One region of the Streptomyces sp. NPDC032198 genome, then DNA from elsewhere that is predicted to be linked to it. Evidence: riboswitches for the same ligand, from Rfam matches in the RefSeq annotation. Region 1 holds a riboswitch; each other region holds the start of a gene.
The links. Region 1 has a riboswitch for cobalamin ahead of AB0E78_RS18435 (ribonucleoside-diphosphate reductase subunit alpha). Riboswitches for the same ligand answer to the same signal wherever they lie in the genome.
Positions count from the first base shown of each region.

Region 2: linked by a shared signal. The riboswitch ahead of AB0E78_RS03340 (prenyltransferase/squalene oxidase repeat-containing protein) and the one ahead of AB0E78_RS18435 (ribonucleoside-diphosphate reductase subunit alpha) in region 1 are both predicted to bind cobalamin.
Region 3: linked by a shared signal. The riboswitch ahead of metE (5-methyltetrahydropteroyltriglutamate--homocysteine S-methyltransferase) and the one ahead of AB0E78_RS18435 (ribonucleoside-diphosphate reductase subunit alpha) in region 1 are both predicted to bind cobalamin.
Region 4: linked by a shared signal. The riboswitch ahead of AB0E78_RS25135 (ABC transporter substrate-binding protein) and the one ahead of AB0E78_RS18435 (ribonucleoside-diphosphate reductase subunit alpha) in region 1 are both predicted to bind cobalamin.

Region 1 covers NZ_JBEZVL010000006.1:375,056-379,683, reverse strand. Annotated here, with positions in the region: gene AB0E78_RS18445 (DUF3311 domain-containing protein) at 1-12, shown strand, start outside; gene mctP (monocarboxylate uptake permease MctP) at 9-1,658, shown strand; cobalamin riboswitch at 1,770-1,907, shown strand; gene AB0E78_RS18435 (ribonucleoside-diphosphate reductase subunit alpha) at 2,044-4,446, shown strand; gene AB0E78_RS18430 (ribonucleotide-diphosphate reductase subunit beta) at 4,446-4,628, shown strand, end outside.
Region 2 covers NZ_JBEZVL010000001.1:705,516-710,143, forward strand. Annotated here, with positions in the region: gene AB0E78_RS03330 (aldehyde dehydrogenase) at 1-482, opposite strand, end outside; gene AB0E78_RS03335 (MBL fold metallo-hydrolase) at 696-1,745, shown strand; cobalamin riboswitch at 1,785-1,919, shown strand; gene AB0E78_RS03340 (prenyltransferase/squalene oxidase repeat-containing protein) at 2,043-3,260, shown strand; gene AB0E78_RS03345 (SCO2322 family protein) at 3,257-3,928, shown strand; gene AB0E78_RS03350 (energy-coupling factor transporter transmembrane component T) at 3,936-4,628, shown strand, end outside.
Region 3 covers NZ_JBEZVL010000004.1:477,693-482,320, forward strand. Annotated here, with positions in the region: gene AB0E78_RS13250 (GNAT family N-acetyltransferase) at 1-240, opposite strand, end outside; gene tsaD (tRNA (adenosine(37)-N6)-threonylcarbamoyltransferase complex transferase subunit TsaD) at 240-1,304, opposite strand; cobalamin riboswitch at 1,464-1,681, shown strand; gene metE (5-methyltetrahydropteroyltriglutamate--homocysteine S-methyltransferase) at 1,844-4,165, shown strand; gene AB0E78_RS13265 (MarR family winged helix-turn-helix transcriptional regulator) at 4,410-4,628, opposite strand, start outside.
Region 4 covers NZ_JBEZVL010000009.1:279,019-283,646, reverse strand. Annotated here, with positions in the region: gene AB0E78_RS25150 (DUF2017 domain-containing protein) at 1-530, shown strand, start outside; gene AB0E78_RS25145 (amino acid permease) at 892-2,358, shown strand; gene AB0E78_RS25140 (M67 family metallopeptidase) at 2,442-2,864, shown strand; cobalamin riboswitch at 2,828-2,985, shown strand; gene AB0E78_RS25135 (ABC transporter substrate-binding protein) at 3,030-4,004, shown strand; gene AB0E78_RS25130 (iron ABC transporter permease) at 4,070-4,628, shown strand, end outside.

The DNA of each region.
Region 1 (4,628 bases):
GCGACCCGATGAACGTGCTCGCAGCGGACACAGGCGGCGTCAACGGCATCGCCCTCGCCGTCTTCATCTTCTTCTTCGCCGCCGTCACGGCGATGGGCTTCCTGGCCGCGCGCTGGCGCAAGGCCGAGACCGAGAGCCTGGACGAATGGGGCCTGGGCGGCCGGTCGTTCGGCACCTGGGTCACGTGGTTCCTGCTCGGCGGTGACCTGTACACGGCGTACACCTTCGTGGCCGTCCCGGCGGCGATCTACGCGGCGGGCGCGGCCGGCTTCTTCGCGGTGCCGTACACGATCCTCGTCTACCCGCTGATCTTCACCTTCCTGCCGCGCCTCTGGTCCGTCTCGCACAAGCACGGCTACGTGACCACGTCCGACTTCGTGCGCGGGCGCTTCGGCTCGAAGGGGCTCTCGCTGGCCGTCGCGGTCACCGGCATCCTCGCCACGATGCCGTACATCGCGCTCCAGCTGGTCGGCATCCAGGCCGTGCTCGACGTCATGGGCGTCGGCGGCGGTCCGGACACCAACTGGTTCATCAAGGACCTGCCGCTCCTGATCGCGTTCGCGGTGCTCGCCGCGTACACCTACTCGTCCGGTCTTCGCGCCCCCGCGCTGATCGCGTTCGTGAAGGACGGTCTGATCTACCTCGTCATCGCCGTCGCGATCATCTACATCCCGATCAAGCTCGGCGGGTTCGACGAGATCTTCCGGGCGGCGAGCGACAAGTTCTCGGCGACCAACGAAGCCGCGGGCAAGCCCGTCGCGGGCCTCGCGCCGGGCGAGGCCGGGCAGTGGACGTACGCCACGCTCGCGCTCGGCTCCGCGCTCGCGCTGTTCATGTATCCGCACTCGATCACGGCGACGCTCTCCTCCAAGAGCCGCAACGTGATCCGCCGCAACACCACGATCCTGCCGCTCTACTCGCTGATGCTGGGCCTGCTCGCGCTGCTCGGCTTCATGGCGATCGCGGCCGGGGTGAAGGTGGAGAACGGGCAGCTGGCGATTCCGCAGCTGTTCGAGAACATGTTCCCCGACTGGTTCACGGGCGTCGCGTTCGCGGCGATCGGCATCGGCGCGCTCGTGCCGGCGGCCATCATGTCGATCGCGGCCGCGAATCTCTTCACCCGGAACATCTACAAGGACTTCCTCAAGCCGGACGCGACCCCGCAGCAGGAGATGAAGGTCTCCAAGCTGGTCTCGCTCCTGGTGAAGGTCGGCGCGCTCGCCTTCGTCCTCACCATGGACAAGACGGTCGCGATCAACTTCCAGCTCCTGGGCGGCATCTGGATCCTCCAGACGATGCCCGCGCTGGTCGGCGGCCTGTTCACGCGGTGGTTCCACCGCTGGGCGCTGCTCGCCGGCTGGGCGATCGGCATGATCTACGGCACGGTCGCCGCGTACGGTGTCGCGTCGCCGACGCAGAAGCACTTCGGCGGCTCGTCCGACGAGATCCCCGGCATCGGTGAGATCGGTTACATCGGCCTCACGGCGTTCGTCCTGAACGTGGTGGTCACCGTGGTCATGACCTTCGTCCTGCGCGCCATGAAGGCCCCTGACGGCATCGACGAGACGTCTCCCGGGGACTACACGGCGGACGCGGGCGACCCGGGTGTCGTGGAGGAGCTGCCGCCGGCCACGGCGGGAGCGCCGGGCGGGCACTGAGCCTCTCTCCGAACGCGGTACCCAACACGCGGCGCGGGCCGCCGGATTCCTCCGGCGGCCCGCGCCGCGTATGTGTGCACCGACACAAGATGTGGGGCTGCCGCTCAGAGCCAGCACAAGATGTATGCTCGTGCTCGCTGTCGCCGCAGGGGAATCCGGTGCAAGTCCGGAACTGTCCCGCAACGGTGTACGAGTACGCATTTGTCGTGCTCTCCAGTCCGAAGACCTGTCGGCAGCGCGCCCGTTCCGACCGGTCCGGGTGCCAACGTCGTCCGGGCCTCGTGGAATGGGCTGGTGGACGCGGAGCGCAGCCCTGCCCAGGGGCGGGCGCCCGTGTGTCACTCATCCCTCCGCGGGCCCAGAGCCGAGCGAGGGAGTGCTCCACGTGACCATCGCGCCAGCCGAACCTGCGTCAGCGCAGACCACCGACGGTCAGCAGACCGCCGACGGCCCAGGAACCGCGCTGCTGCGTACCCTGACCGACCTCACCGCCGACCTCCCCGACGCCGACCCCGGCAGAGTCGCCGCCGCCGCGCTGCGCGGCCGCTCGGCCCGCGCGGACCTGGCGGAGCTGCGGGAGCTGGCGACCGAGGCGGCCGCGGGGCTCATCTCCGAGGACCCGACGTACTCGCAGCTCGCGGCCAGGCTGCTCAGCCTCAGCATCCGTGACGAGGCCGCGTCGCAGGGCGTGCGCTCCTTCTCCGACTCGGTCGCCGTGGGACACCGCGAGGGCCTGATCGCGGACCGCACCGCCGCGTTCGTCACCGACCACGCGGAGCGCCTCGACGGTCTCGTGGAGGCCGCCCTGGAGGACGGCGCCGACTTCCGGTTCGGCTACTTCGGCCTGCGCACCCTGCACAGCCGCTATCTGCTCCGGCACCCGATCACCCGGCACGTCATCGAGACCCCGCAGCACTTCATGCTGCGCGTCGCGAGCGGCCTCGCCGAGGACGGCAGCGTCCGCGCCCTGGACGAGGTCGCCTCCCTGTACCGCCTGATGAGCCGTCTGGACTACCTGCCGTCCTCGCCGACGCTCTTCAACTCCGGCACCCGGCACCCGCAGATGTCCTCCTGCTACCTCCTCGACTCGCCCCTGGACGAGCTGGACTCCATCTACGACCGCTACCACCAGGTCGCGCGCCTCTCCAAGCACGCGGGCGGCATCGGCCTCTCGTACTCACGCATCCGCGCCCGCGGTTCGCTGATCCGCGGAACGAACGGCCACTCCAACGGCATCGTGCCGTTCCTCAAGACCCTGGACGCCTCCGTCGCCGCCGTGAACCAGGGCGGGCGGCGCAAGGGCGCGGCCGCGGTCTACCTGGAGACCTGGCACTCCGACATCGAGGAGTTCCTGGAGCTGCGCGACAACACGGGCGAGGACCAGCGGCGCACGCACAACCTCAACCTCGCGCACTGGATCCCGGACGAGTTCATGCGCCGGGTCGCCGCCGACCAGGACTGGTCGCTGTTCTCGCCGGCCGACGTGCCCGAGTTCGTCGACCTGTGGGGCGACGCGTTCGACGCCGCCTACCGCAAGGCCGAGGCCGCCGGGCTCGCCCGCAAGACCATCCCGGCCCGCGACCTCTACGGCCGCATGATGCGCACCCTCGCGCAGACCGGCAACGGCTGGATGACGTTCAAGGACGCCGCCAACCGCACCGCCAACCAGACGGCGGAGCCCGGCCACACGGTCCACTCCTCCAACCTCTGCACGGAGATCCTGGAGGTGACGGACGACGGGGAGACGGCCGTCTGCAACCTGGGCTCGGTGAACCTCGGCGCGTTCGTGGACACGGACGCCGGTGACATCGACTGGCAGCGGCTCGACGAGACCGTCCGCACCGCCGTCACCTTCCTCGACCGGGTGGTCGACATCAACTTCTACCCGACCGAGCAGGCCGGGCGCTCCAATGCCCGGTGGCGTCCGGTGGGCCTGGGCGCCATGGGTCTGCAGGACGTCTTCTTCCAGCTGAAGCTGCCCTTCGACTCCCCCGCCGCGCGTGCCCTCTCCACCCGCATCGCCGAGCGGATCATGCTCGCCGCGTACGAGGCGTCCGCCGACCTCGCCGAGCGCAATGGCCCGCTGCCCGCCTGGGAGAAGACCCGCACCGCGCGCGGCGTCCTGCACCCCGACCACTACGGCGTCGAGCTGACCTGGCCGGAGCGCTGGGCCGCGCTGCGGGAACGTATCGCCGCGACCGGCATGCGCAACTCGCTGCTTCTCGCCATCGCGCCGACCGCCACCATCGCGTCCATCGCGGGCGTCTACGAGTGCATCGAGCCGCAGGTCTCCAACCTCTTCAAGCGCGAGACGCTGAGCGGTGAGTTCCTCCAGGTCAACTCCTACCTGGTGCAGGAGCTGAAACGGCTCGGCGTCTGGGACGCCCAGACCCGCGAGGCGCTGCGCGAGGCCAACGGCTCCGTGCAGGGCTTCAGCTGGATCCCGGCCGAGGTGCGCGACCTCTACCGCACCGCGTGGGAGATCCCGCAGCGCGGCCTGATCGACATGGCCGCCGCGCGCACGCCGTTCCTGGACCAGGCGCAGTCCTTGAACCTGTTCCTGGAGACGCCGACCATCGGCAAGCTCTCCTCGATGTACGCGTACGCCTGGCAGCAGGGTCTGAAGACCACGTACTACCTGCGTTCGCGCCCGGCGACCCGCATCGCCCGCGCGGCGGCCGGCCAGACCGCCGAAGCCGCCCCCGCCCCTGTACCTGCGCAGGCAACAGCCGAAGAAGCCGTCGCCTGCTCCCTGGAAAACCCCGAGTCCTGCGAGGCCTGCCAGTAATGAGCTCCACCACGAACGCCGAGAAGAACCTCCTCGACCCGGGCTTCGAGCTGACCCTGCGCCCCATGCGCTACCCGGACTTCTACGAGCGCTACCGGGACGCGATCAAGAACACCTGGACCGTCGAGGAGGTCGACCTCCACTCGGACGTCGCCGACCTCGCCAAGCTCTCGCCGGGCGAG
Region 2 (4,628 bases), on a different contig from region 1:
GTGAACTGCGGGACGTTCCACGGCACCACGGCCGCCACGACGCCGACCGGCTCGCGCCGCACGAGGATCTTGCCGAGGGCTCCGTCGCGCGCCTCTTCATACGTGAAGTTCTTCGCGACCGTGAGCGCCGAGTCCCAGACCATCATCGAGGCGAGGGCCTGCACCATCACGCTCGCCGTGTAGGGGGTGCCGTTCTCGGAGCTGATGACGCGGGCGATCTCCTCGTGCCGTACGGCGAACGCGTCCTTGATCCTCGTGACGACCTCGATCCGCTCGTCGAGCGTCATCCGGGGCCAGGGGCCCTCCTCGAACGCCTTGCGCGCGGTGGCGACGGCCCGGTCGACATCGGCGGGCGCCGCGTGCGGCACGCGCGCGAAGACCTGGCCGGTGTGCGGCGAGACCACCTCGATGACGTCCGTGCCGAGGGGGTCCACCAGCTCCCCGCCGATAAAAAGCTGTCCGTGTTCCACGAGCTCGGTCATGGCTGACTGCCTCCTGCGGGATTCCGCCTGCGCGGCACGCTTTCTGACACTGTTTCAGAACTGATACCAGTTCTAGTTCCAGTAGTCCACGGAGAGCAAGATGCAAGTAGCCTGTCGAAACAGTCGACTTGGGCGATCATTGGAACTAGTTCTAGTTATGGTGACGGCGGCCGTGGTCGTGGCCGTGCAGCCGACGAGAGACGAGGGTGCCCGATGACGCAGGTGACCGATCCGAAGGCGACCGACCACGGCGGCGGCGTGTGGAGCATCAAGGTCCCCATCCCGGACAACCCCCTGGGCTTCACCCTGGTCCACCTCCTGGACACGGACGCCGGTCCCGTCCTCATCGACACGGGCTGGGACGACCCCACGTCCTGGGACGCCCTCGCCGAGGGCCTCACCGCCTGCGGCACGTCCGCCGACGCGGTGCACGGCGTCGTCATCACCCACCACCACCCCGACCACCACGGCCTGTCCGCCAAGGTCCGCGAGGCTTCCGGCGCCTGGATCGCGATGCACGAGGCGGACGCGTCGGTCGTCCGCCGCACACGGACCGGGCCGCCCGAGCGCTGGTTCGACTACATGGTGGAGAAGCTGACGGCCGCCGGTGCCCCCGCCGACCACCTGGCCCCCCTGGTGGCGGCCCGTGACGCGGGCCGCGCACCCCGGCTGCCCGGCCTCGCCGCCGCGCTCCCCGACCGCGGCATCACCCCCGGCGAGCTCCTCGAACTGCCGGGGCGCAGGCTCCGCGCGATCTGGACCCCCGGCCACACCCCGGGCCACGTCTGCCTGCACCTGGAGGAGGAGCACCCGGCGCGGCTGCCGGGCCACGGCCGGCTGTTCTCCGGCGACCATCTGCTCCCCGGGATCACCCCGCACATCGGCCTGTACGAGGACCCCGACGACGAGACCGTCACCGATCCCCTCGGCGACTACCTCGACTCCCTGGAGCGCATCGGCCGCCTGGGCCCCGCCGAGGTCCTTCCGGCCCACCAGTACGCGTTCGCCGACGCCCCGGCCCGCGTGCGGGAGATCCTGGCCCACCACGAGGAGCGCCTGACGGACCTGCTCGCCCTCCTGGCCGAGCCGCTCACGCCCTGGCAGCTCGCCGAGCAGATGGAGTGGAACCGCCCCTGGGCCCAGATCCGCTACGGCTCGCGGAACATCGCGGTCTCCGAGGCCGAGGCCCATGTGCGGCGCCTGGTGAAGCTGGGGCGTGCCGAGGCGGTCGGCCACGATCCGGTGCGCTACCGGGCGGTGTGACCTGCGGCCCGGGAGGCGGGCGCCCCGGACCGCTCCCCCCTACGGGCCGGTAGAGTGACCCCGTCGTCATCATGCCCGTACGGGGGAAAGCCGGTGCGAATCCGGCGCTGACCCGCAGCCGTGTACCGCGTCCAGCGGTGAGCCGGAATGCCCGGTACCGAGCATGACCGGCTCGCTTCATCGGGGCCCCCGATGAACGGCACCGTCGAGGTATACGGAGCCGGAGCCGCCCGGTGCCCGTGCCCGCACGCGCCCGTGCTGCCCCGCTCCCCCGCAGGGAGAGGCACCCGCCGCATCATGAACGTTCGCCGCAGCGCAGCGGTCCTGGCCGCCGTCGCCGTGATCGGTTCGGCCGCCGCCCCGGCCGCTTTCGCGGACAGCGCGTCCCCGTCGCCTTCCGCAGCCCTCCCCTCCGGCCTCTACGGAGACGCGGACCCCAAGTTCGACGGGGTGTTCCGGCAGTCGTACGCCCTGCTCGCCCAGGACTCGGCCGGTGTGAAGCCCGCCGCGAAGTCCGTCGACTGGCTCACCGGGCAGCAGTGCGCGAGCGGCGGTTTCGCCGCGTACCGCGCCGACGCGGGTGAGCCGTGCGACTCCAAGACGACGTTCGACAGCAACGCGACCGCATCCGCCGTGCAGGCCCTGGCCGCGCTCGGCGGTCAGAAGAAGTCGGTCGGCAAGGGCGTCGACTGGCTGAAGTCGGTGCAGAACAAGGACGGCGGCTGGGGCTACAGCCCCGGCATGGCCTCCGACGCCAACTCCACCGGCATCGTGATCGGCGCCCTCGCCGCGGCGGGCGAGAAGCCGCAGTCGGTGAAGGCCCAGAGCGGCAAGTCCCCCTACGACGCGCTGCCCGCCCTCTCGATGAGCTGTGACAAGGACGGCGGCGCCTTCGGCCTCGCGGACGCCAAGTCCGGCAAGCTCTCGCCGAACGCGGACGCCACGGCGGCCGGTGTGCTCGGCGCCCACGGCAAGGGCCTGGTCGTCGACGCCGCCGGGAAGAAGACCGCCGCCCCGAAGTGCGAGAAGGCGGACACCGCCGAGCAGGCGGCCTCGAACGGCACCGGCTACCTCCTGAAGACCCTCGCCAAGGGCGACGACCACCTGATGTCGTCGATGCCCGGCGCCAAGAACATGCCCGACCTGGGCAACACCGCGGACTCGGTGCTCGCGCTCGCCGCGGCCGGCCAGCCGGAGCAGGCCAAGAAGTCCGCCGAGTGGCTGTCGAAGAACTCCGCCGACTGGGCCAAGAAGTCCGGTCCGGCCGCGTACGCCCAGCTGATCTTCGCCGCCCACGCCTCGGGCCTGGACGCGCGTGACTTCGGTGGCGCGGACCTGGTCAAGCAGTTGAACGCGACCGGCCCCGCCCCGCAGGCGACCGAGGCCGCCGACGAGAAGAAGGACAGCGACGACGGCAGCGGCGTCAGCGTCTGGTGGATCATCGGCGTCGGTCTGGTCGCCGGTGCCGGCATCGGCTTCCTGTACAGCGGCAACAAGAAGAAGAAGCAGCCGTGACGCGGGGTCGCGTGCGGTGCGGGCGCCTGGTGACCGGGGCGCTCGTCGCCGCCCTGTCCGGCGTCCTCGCCGCCGCCCCCGCCCAGGCCGCCGGCTACCGCTACTGGTCCTTCTGGGACCGGGACGGCTCCACTTGGGCGTACGCGACCCAGGGGCCGAGCACCGCACGCCCCGACGACGGGGCCGTGCAGGGCTTCCGGTTCTCCGTGTCCGCCGACTCGAAGGACTCCGCGAAGCCGCGCGGCGCCGCGGACTTCGACACCATCTGCGCCAAGACCCCCGCCCAGGACGACCGCAAGCGGATCGCCCTGGTCATCGACTTCGGCACACCGGGTGACGCCCCCGAGGGCGAGACCCCGCCGAAGCCGCGTACCGCATGCGCGCGGATCGCGGACGACGCGACCAGCGCCGACGCGCTGGCCGCGGTCGCCAAGCCCCTGCGCTACGACAGCAACGCCCTGCTGTGCGCCATCGCGGACTTCCCGAAGTCGGGCTGCGGCGAGCAGGTCTCGGGCAACGGGGATTCCGGGAAGAAGCCGGCCCGGAGCACGGCCGGCGACGAGGACGGCGACTCCGGTGGCCCCTCCGTCGGTCTGATCGCGGGCGTGGCCGCCATCGCCCTGCTCGGCGGCGCCGCCGTCTGGCAGGCACGCCGCCGACGCGGCTGACCGCACGATGACCGATCACCCGAGCACCGCTCCCGGTGCGCTGCGGCGGCGCCTCGCCCCCGAGGCGCACCGGAGCAACGCGCTGCACCCGGGCGCCTGGTGGGTGTGGGCGCTCGGGCTCGGCGTCGCGGCGTCCCGCACCACCAACCCGCTGCTGCTCGGGATGCTGATCGGCGTCGCGGGCTATGTGGTGGCGGCGCGCAGGACGTCGGCGCCGTGGGCGCGGTCGTACGGCGCCTTCGTGAAGCTGGGTCTCGTGGTGATCGCGATCCGGCTCGTCTTCGCCGTCGTCCTCGGCTCCCCCATCCCCGGTACGCACGTCATCGTGACGCTCCCCGAAGTGCCGCTGCCCGACTGGGCGAAGGGCGTGCGGATCGGGGGCCGGGTGACGGCCGAGGGGCTGCTCTTCGCGCTCTACGACGGGGTGCGCCTGGCGGGTCTGCTGATCTGCGTGGGCGCCGCGAACGCCCTCGCCAGTCCGGCGCGGCTGCTCAAGTCGCTGCCGGGCGCGCTGTACGAGGTGGGCGTCGCCATCGTCGTGGCGATGACGTTCGCACCGAACCTGATCATGGATGTGCAGCGGCTTCGGGCCGCGCGGCGCCTTCGCGGGCGCGCGGACCGGGGCATCCGGGGGCTGCTCCAGGTCGGACTCCCGGTCCTGGAGGGCGCCCTGGAGCGGTCGGTCGCCCTGGCCGCCGCG
Region 3 (4,628 bases), on a different contig from region 1:
AAAAGGGTCGGGCGTGGTCCACCCGGTGGTGAATCCGACGACGTCCGCCCCTTCCAGGGCGATCGCCGAGGTGAACCCGGGACGCCGTATGTCGTCGCCGAGCCGGACCATGAATTCCGCCACTCTCTCCTCGTCCTCGTGCCAGGGCGGCACGCGGAAGGCTTCGGCGTAGACGGTGCGCAAGGCGGCGCCGTGCGCGAGGAGTTGATCGCCGCGCAGAAGCCGGACTTCCGCCGCCATCAGGCGGCCCTCGCCGCGGCCGCCCCCGGCCGCAGGGCCGCGTACGTCAGAGGGGCGGACGGGTCGATCGACATGTCCCAGGGCGCGGGCTCGGCCCCGGCCCGTACGAGCAGGTCGCCGACGGCGGCGATCATCGCGCCGTTGTCCGTGCACAGGGTCATCGGGGGCACGCGCAGCCGTACGCCTTCGGCCGCGCACCGCTCCTCGGTGAGCGCACGCACCCGCGAGTTCGCGGCGACACCGCCGACCACGACGAGGGTGCGGACGCCGTGATCCCGGCAGGCGGCCAGCGCCTTGCGGGTCAGTACGTCCGCGACGGCCTCCTGGAGCGAGGCCGCGCCGTCGGCCACCGGCAGTTCGCGCCCCGCGTGCCCCTCGGCCCAGCGCGCGGCTGCCGTCTTGAGTCCGGAGAAGGAGAAGGCGTACAGGTCGTCCTTCGGTCCGGTGAGCGGGCGCGGGAAGGCCACCGCACGCGGGTCGCCGCTGCGGGCCGCACGGTCGATGGCGGGGCCGCCCGGGTAGGGCAGGCCAAGGACGCGGGCGACCTTGTCGAAGCACTCGCCCGCCGCGTCGTCCAAGGTGTCCCCCAGGTGCACGATCGGATCACGGGCCAGGTCCCTGACGAGCAGCAGCGAGGTGTGCCCGCCGGAGACGATCAGGACCACGCAGGGATCGGGCAGCGGGCCGTGCTCCAGCGTGTCGGCGGCGACATGCCCGGCCAAGTGGTGCACCCCGTACAACGGGACGTCGAGCGCGTACGCGAGGGTCTTCGCCCCCGCGAGGCCGACCTGCAGCGCGCCGGACAGGCCGGGACCCGTGGTGACCGCCACCGCTCCGATGTCGGAGAGCTTCAGGTCCGCCTGGTCGAGGGCGTTTTGGACGACCGGGGCGAAGGAGTGCAGATGCGCTCGTGCGGCGATCTCGGGGACCACGCCGCCGAACCGGGCGTGCTCGTCCATGCTGGACGCCACCGCATGGGCGAGCAGCCGCCCCTGCGCGACGATCCCCGCTCCGGTCTCGTCGCAGGACGACTCGATCCCCAGCACAATGCGCCCCGTTGCCACCGGCGTCTCCTCCACCCACAGACTTTCTGCCTGTGAAGTGTAGTTGCAACCAATATGCAATAAGACCTCCGGTCGGTGCCCCCACCGCCGGGTGGCTCCGTGTCTCACCTCACGGTCCGGAATGTGATCAGTACTGCCCAAGACGCCGATCCACCCTCTAGCCTGATGTGTGCAGCTGGTTCGCCCTGCCCGCCAGGCAGACGCGTCGCAAGAGGGAACCCGGTGGAAATCCGGGACTGCCCCGCAGCGGTGAGTGGGAACGACCGCCGTCATACGCACTGGGTCCGTCGCGGACCCGGGAAGCGACGGTCAGTAGGAACCTGCCTCGGCAGGTGTGCCCGCGAGTCCGAAGACCTGCCCGTTGCCCGTACGTGATCCCTCATGTGCGGACATCCCGGTGACCTCGTGGGCGGGTCGGCGTACAGATCAGGTGGAGCACCGCGCCGGTGGCGCGCGTCCGGTCCGCCCGGTCCGTCATCCCTTCGCGTCCGTGTCCCGTCCCCGGGATTCTCAGGAGTCATCTCGCGAAGGAGATTTCCGTGACAGCGAAGTCCGCAGCCGCGGCAGCACGGGCCACCGTGTACGGCTACCCCCGCCAGGGCCCCGACCGGGAGCTGAAGAAGGCTATCGAGGGCTACTGGAAGGGCCGCGTCAGCGCCGACGCCCTCCGGGAGACCGCGGCGATGCTGCGCCGGTCCACCTGGCGGCAGCTCGCCGACGCGGGCATCCATGAAGTGCCGACGGGCGACTTCTCGTACTACGACCACGTCCTGGACGCCAGCGTCATGGTCGGTGCCGTCCCGCAACGGCACCGCGAGGCCGTCGACACCGACGCGCTCGACGGGTACTTCGCGATGGCCCGCGGTACCCAGGACGTGGCGCCGCTCGAGATGACCAAGTGGTTCGACACCAACTACCACTACCTCGTGCCGGAGCTCGGTCCCGACACCGTCTTCACCGCCGACTCCGCCAAGCAGGTCGCCGAGCTCAAGGAGGCCGTCGCCCTGGGCCTCGCCGCGCGCCCGGTCCTTGTCGGCCCGGTGACCTATCTGCTGCTCGCCAAGCCCGCGCCCGGCGTTGCCGCCGACTTCGAGCCGCTCACGCTCCTCGACCGGCTGCTGCCCGTGTACGCCGAGGTCCTCGCCGATCTGCGGGCCGCGGGCGCCGAGTGGGTGCAGTTGGACGAGCCCGCCCTGGTCCAGGACCGCACCCCGGCGGAACTCAACGCCGCCGCCCGCGCCTATCGCGACCTGGGTGCCCTCAGCGACCGCCCTCAGCTCCTGGTCGCCTCCTATTTCGGCCGGCTCGGCGACGCACTGCCCGTGCTCGCCAAGGCGCCGGTCGAGGGACTCGCCCTGGACTTCACGGAGGCCGCCGCCGGCCAGCTCCAGGACCTCGCCGCCGTCGGCGGGCTGCCCGGCAGGCGTCTGGTCGCGGGCGTCGTCAACGGCCGGAACATCTGGATCAACGACCTGGAGAAGTCCCTGGCCACGCTGGGCACGCTCCTGGGTCTCGCCGACCGGGTCGACGTCTCCGCATCCTGCTCGCTGCTTCACGTCCCGCTGGACTCCACCGCCGAGCGGGACATCGACCCGCAGGTCGCCCGCTGGCTGGCCTTCGCCCGCCAGAAGACCACCGAGATCGCCACACTGGCCCGTGGCCTCGCCCAGGGCACGGGCGCCATCACCGCCGAACTGTCCGCCAACCGGGCCGACCTGGCGTCCCGCTCGGGGTCATCCCTCACCCACGACCCGGCGGTACGCTCCCGCGTCGCCGCCGTCACCGCGTCCGATGCCCGGCGCGCCCACGCCTACCCGGAGCGCGCGGCGGCCCAGCGAGCGCGCCTTGGACTGCCCCAACTGCCCACGACGACCATCGGCTCATTCCCACAGACCACCGAACTGCGCACCGCTCGGGCCGACTTGAGAGCGGGCCGCATCGACACGCACGGCTACGAGGAGCGCATCCGCTCGGAGATCCGCGACGTCCTCACCTTCCAGGAGAAGGCGGGCATCGACGTCCTGGTGCACGGAGAACCCGAACGCAACGACATGGTCCAGCACTTCGCCGAGCAGCTCACCGGCTATCTCGCCACGCAGCACGGCTGGGTCCAGTCGTACGGCACGCGCTATGTGCGCCCGCCGGTCCTCGCGGGCGACATCTCCCGGCCCGAGCCGATGACGGTGCGCTGGACCTCGTACGCCAACTCCCTCACCGACCGCCCCGTGAAGGGCATGCTCACCGGTCCCGTCACCATGCTCGCCTGGTCCTTCGTCCGCGACGACCAGCCGCTCGGCGACACGGCGCGCCAGGTCGCCCTCGCCCTGCGCGACGAGGTCAACGACCTGGAGACCGCGGGCACTTCGGTCATCCAGGTCGACGAGCCCGCACTGCGCGAGACGCTCCCCCTGCGCGCCGCCGAACACACCGACTACCTCGACTGGGCCACGGAATCCTTCCGCCTGACCACCAGCGGCGTACGGCCGGACACGCAGATCCACACCCACATGTGCTACGCCGAGTTCGGCGACATCGTCCAGGCCATCGACGACCTCGACGCCGACGTCATCAGCCTGGAGGCCGCCCGCTCGCACATGCAGGTGGCCCGCGAGCTGGCGGAGCACGGCTATCCGCGCGAGGCGGGGCCGGGCGTCTACGACATCCACTCCCCGCGCGTCCCGAGCACACAGGAGGCAGCGGCCCTGCTGCGCAAGGGACTTGAGGCCATCCCCGCCGACCGGCTGTGGGTGAACCCGGACTGCGGCCTCAAGACCCGGGGCTGGCCCGAGACCCGGGCCTCCCTGGAGAACCTGGTCGCGGCGGCACGCGAGGTGCGGGCGGAGCTGCCCCCACGCCCATGACCTGAACGCGCGGAACGGGGCGGCCGTTCGAGGGGGAACGGCCGCCCCGTTCCTGGCTGGAGCGAGCAGCGTGGGGGCATCTCCTGGATGAGGGGTGGCGAGGAGGTCTCGGCGGCGCACGCCCTGCTCCAGCTCTGGGCGGCCCGGCACGAGGGGCCCGCAACGGCTGCCTCGGAACTGCACCGCATCACTGTGCAGAGAGCGCTGCGCAGCCTGCCCGGATCGGAGCCGGAGTTCCAGGACTTCATCGAACGCTACCTCCGTACCGTGCTCCACGAGTTGCGGGAGATGGGCCGTCACCCGTATGAGCCATGCGCGACAACAGCCCGTGCAGCGTCTCGCGTTCCTCCGGGCCGAGTGCCGACAGGAGTTCGTCGGTGACGCCGCGGGCCGCCTCGTGCGATGCGCGCAGGAAGTCGTGGCCCGCGGGGGCGAGGACGACGATGCGACGGCGTCGGTCGTC
Region 4 (4,628 bases), on a different contig from region 1:
CGATCATCCGGTCGCTCGCCGTGCAGCTCCTGGAGCTGATCGGCCCGGGCCCCGCCGAGGACGCTTCCGACGACCCTCTCGCGGAGCTGTTCGCGGAGGGCCCCAGCGAGCCGCCCACCGACCCGGTCCTCCAGCGGCTGCTGCCCGACGCGTATGGCGGTCCCGGCAGCGAGAAGGCGGATGAGGACGAACTGCGCGCGTACTCCTCGGAGTTCAGGCGCTTCACAGAGAACGACCTGCGGGCCAAGAAGCGCGACGACGCCCTCGTGGTGATCCGCAGCCTGGACGCCATGACGTCGACGGGCGAGGGCGGCGCCGTCCTCAAGCTGTCCGCCGAAGAGTCGCGGCACTGGCTCGGCGCGCTCAACGACCTCCGCCTCGCGATCGGCGCCCGCCTCGAGGTGACCGACGAGGAGGACACGGACCTCCTCTATCAGCTGCCGGACTCCGACCCGCGCAAGCCGATGGTGATGGCCTATCTCTGGCTCGGTGGTCTGCAGGAGACGCTGGTCGGCACCCTCATCGGTTAGAAGTCACACCAAAACCGGCCGGGCCGCCCGCGAAGTCGTTGTATGTAGCAGCGGTTACCTCCCGTTCGCTCATCGGACGCTCAAATCCGGATAACGATCGTGTCACTCCGATGCCCATTTTTGATGCGGCAAGGGACTTTTGTCCGGTTCTTCTCGTGGTGTGGGCCACACGCCGCCCCTTCGATCACTGTTGCGGCCGTGATAAATCTTCACGACCACTCGGTGACGCCACCCATGTCACCGATGGCGCTCGGGCCGGCAGACCGCCGGTAGCACTCCATCCATATCCGGGGGGATCAGGACCTGATCCGTGGCCATACGCAGACTGCGGGCACGGATCGGCGTGGAGAAAGGCGTCACCATGACCTCAGTGCAGGTCGAAGAGCACCACGACGGCAATGAGGCCGACGGAGCGGGCGGTTCGTCCGGTTCGTCAGGCGAGGGTTATCAGCGCGGGCTCGGTGCCCGGCAGATCCAGATGATCGCGATCGGCGGTGCCATCGGCACCGGCCTGTTCCTCGGCGCGGGCAAGGCCATTCACAAGGCAGGCCCCAGCCTCATCCTGGCGTACGCCATCGCCGGCCTCGTCATCTTCTTCATCATGCGGGCCCTGGGCGAGCTGCTCATGTACCGCGCCGTGTCGGGCTCCTTCTCGGAGTACGCGCGTGAATTCGTCGGCCCGTTCTTCGGGTACGTGACCGGCTGGACGTACTGGCTCTTCTGGGTCGTCACCGGCATCACGGAAGTCACGGCGGCCGCCCAGTACATGCAGTACTGGACACATGACTCCATCCCTCAATGGGGATACGCGCTGATCTTCACGGTCATCCTGTACGGCGCCAACCTGATCTCGGTGAAGCTCTTCGGTGAGCTCGAGTTCTGGTTCTCGATGGTCAAGGTCACCGCGATCATCGGCATGATTCTCATCTGCGCCGGCATCCTCACCATCGGCTTCTCCGACGCCGGTGACACCGCGTCGGTGACCCACCTGTGGGACCAGGGCGGCTTCTTCCCGAACGGCATCGGCTCCACGCTGATGACGCTCCAGATCGTCATGTTCGCCTTCCTCGCCGTCGAGCTCGTCGGCGTCACCGCGGGCGAGTCCAAGGACCCGAAGACCGTCCTGCCCAAGGCCATCAACACCGTGCCGTGGCGCATCGCCGTCTTCTACGTCGGCGCGCTCATCATGATCCTCTCGGTCGTGCCGTGGACGGAGTTCGTGCCGGGCGTCTCGCCGTTCGTCGCCGCCTTCGACAAGATGGGCCTCGGCGTCGGCGCCGCGATCGTCAACTTCGTCGTCCTGACGGCCGCGCTCTCCTCCTGCAACTCCGGTATGTACTCCACCGGCCGCATGCTGCGTGACCTGGCGATCAACGGCCAGGGCCCGAAGTTCTTCACCAAGCTCACGAAGAACGGCCTGCCGCTGGTCGGCACCACCTTCTCCGCCGCACTGATGCTGGTCGGCGTCTGGATCAACTACCAGTGGCCGGGCGAGGCGTTCAACTACGTCGTCTCCTTCGCGACCATCTCCGGCATGTGGGCCTGGATCATGATCCTGGTCTGCCAGATCAAGTACCGCCGCAAGGCCGACCGCGGCGAGCTGCCGCAGTCCACCTTCCGGGCGCCGGGCGCCCCGTACACGAGCTGGTTCGCGCTCGCCTTCATCGCGATGGTCATCGTGATGATGGGCATCGACAAGGACGCGCGGATCTCCCTCTACGCGGCTCCCGTCTGGGCGCTCATCCTGGGCGTCGGCTACCTGATCATGCAGCGCCGGGCCCCGCAGGCGCCCAGCGGTGAGACCGCGCCGCAGGACGCGGTGAAGTAGTGCCGTAAGGCTGCATCCCAGCATGTGGGCCGGTCCGTACCACTCTTCGGTACGGATCGGCCCTTCTGCTTATCCTGGCTGCCATGCTGACCCTCACCCAGGCCCTCCACGACCAGATCGTCGCGCACGCGCGCCAGGACCACCCCGACGAGGCCTGCGGTGTGGTCGCGGGCCCGGAGGGCACCGGCCGCCCCGAGCGCTTCATCCCGATGCTGAACGCGGCCCGCTCGCCCACGTTCTACGAGTTCGACTCGGGCGACCTCCTCAAGCTCTACCGCGAGATGGACGACCGCGACGAGGAGCCGGTGATCGTCTACCACTCGCACACGGCGACCGAGGCCTACCCCTCGCGCACCGACATCACGTACGCCAACGAACCGGGCGCCCACTACGTCCTGGTCTCCACGGCCGACACCGACGACGCGGGCGAGTTCCAGTTCCGCTCCTACCGGATCGTGGACGGCGAGGTCACCGAAGAAGAGGTGAAGGTCGTCCAGGCATACTGAGCTTCACCTTTGAGGCGGCAGGACCCAGGAAGCCGGTGCGAATCCGGCACGGTCCCGCCACTGTGACCCCACCCTTCGCGGGCGGGGCAGTCAGGAACTGACCTGCCGCCTTCTTCTCCCACGACGCAGGGGACGCGGAAATCCCCTGGAGGAGGCAGCTCAGCCATGTCCCGCCCCATACGCCTGCTCGCGGCCGCAGCCCTGCTCGTCCCGCTCACCGCCTGCTCGTCCGCCGCCGACTCCGGCACGGAAACCGAAGCGGGCAAGCCCGCCGCGAAAGCCGCCGGATTCCCGTACACGGTCACCAACTGCGGCGTGAAGACGACGTACGAAGCACCCCCGAAGCGCGCCGTGACGATGAACCAGCACGCGACGGAAGTGATGCTGGAACTGGGCCTGAAGGACCGCATCGCGGGCACCGCCTACCTGGACGACAAGGTCCTGCCGAAGTACGCGAAGGCCTACGCCGACACCCCGGTCCTCGCCAAGGAATACCCCTCCTACGAGAAGCTCCTGGCCGCCGGCCCCGACTTCGTCTACGGCGGCTACGCGAGCGCCTTCCTGGCGGGCGAGGGCCGCAGTCGCGGGGCCCTGGCCAAGTCCGGCATCGAGAGCCGCCTCAACGTCGAGGGCTGCGCGAAGAAGCCCGTGACCATGGACGACGTCTACCGCGAGGTGCGGGAGGTCGGCTCCACCTTCGGGGTGCGGGCGCGGGCCGACACGTGGGTGGGCCAGGCGCGGCGCGACCTGAAGGACGCCGCCAAGGAGACGAAGGGCCGCGAGCCCGTCCCCGTCTTCGTCTACGACAGCGGCGACAAGACCGCGTTCACGGCGGGCGGCCGCGGCATCGGCAACGACATCATCGAGCGGGCGGGCGGCCGCAACGTCTTCGCCGACCTCGACAAGTCCTTCGGCGACGCCTCCTGGGAAACGGTGGTCGACCGCGACCCCGAGGTGATCGTGATCCTCGACTACGGCGGCACGACCGTGGCCCAGAAGAAGAAGCGCCTCCTGGACGACCCGGTCCTCGCGGACGTCCCCGCCATCAAGCACAAGCGCTTCGCGGTACTGCCGCTGTCGGACGCGGTGGTGGGGGTGAGGGCACCGGGGGCGGTGGCGAAGCTGGCGGACCAGCTGTGAAGGGGCTTTCGCGGAGCCGCTCCCAGCCCGTCCGGCGTTCGAGGACGAACTCGGCGGAGCCGGTGATGTACGGCACCGTCGTCGCCGGGCTTCTGCTCGCCCTCTTGGCCGCGACGGTGGCCGGCCTGGCCCTCGGCTCCGTCCGGATCCCCGCGTCAGAGGTCCTGACGATCCTGACCGGCCGCGCGGAACCCTCCCCGTTCCGCACCATCGTCCTGGACGTAAGACTCCCCAGGGTCCTGCTCGGCGCAGCCGTGGGCGCGGGGCTCGCCGTCATCGGCACCGTCCTCCAGGCCCTGGTGCGCAACCCCCTCGCGGACCCCTTCCTCCTCGGCGTCTCCTCCGGTGCCTCGGCCGGAGCGGTGGCCGTCATCGTCCTCGGCAGCGTCTTCGGCCTGGGCGCGGGCCTCGCCACCACCGTCACCCTCCCCGCCGCGGCCTTCGCCGGCGCACTGCTCTCGCTGCTCGTCGTCTACACCCTGGCAAGATCCGGCGGCGGCGGATTCGCCACCGGCCGCCTGATCCTGGCCGGAGTGGCCGTCTCGTACATCCTCTCCGCGCTGACCAGCCTCATCCTGATCACGGCCGACAGCGCCGACCACCTCAAGGAAGTCCTGTACTGGA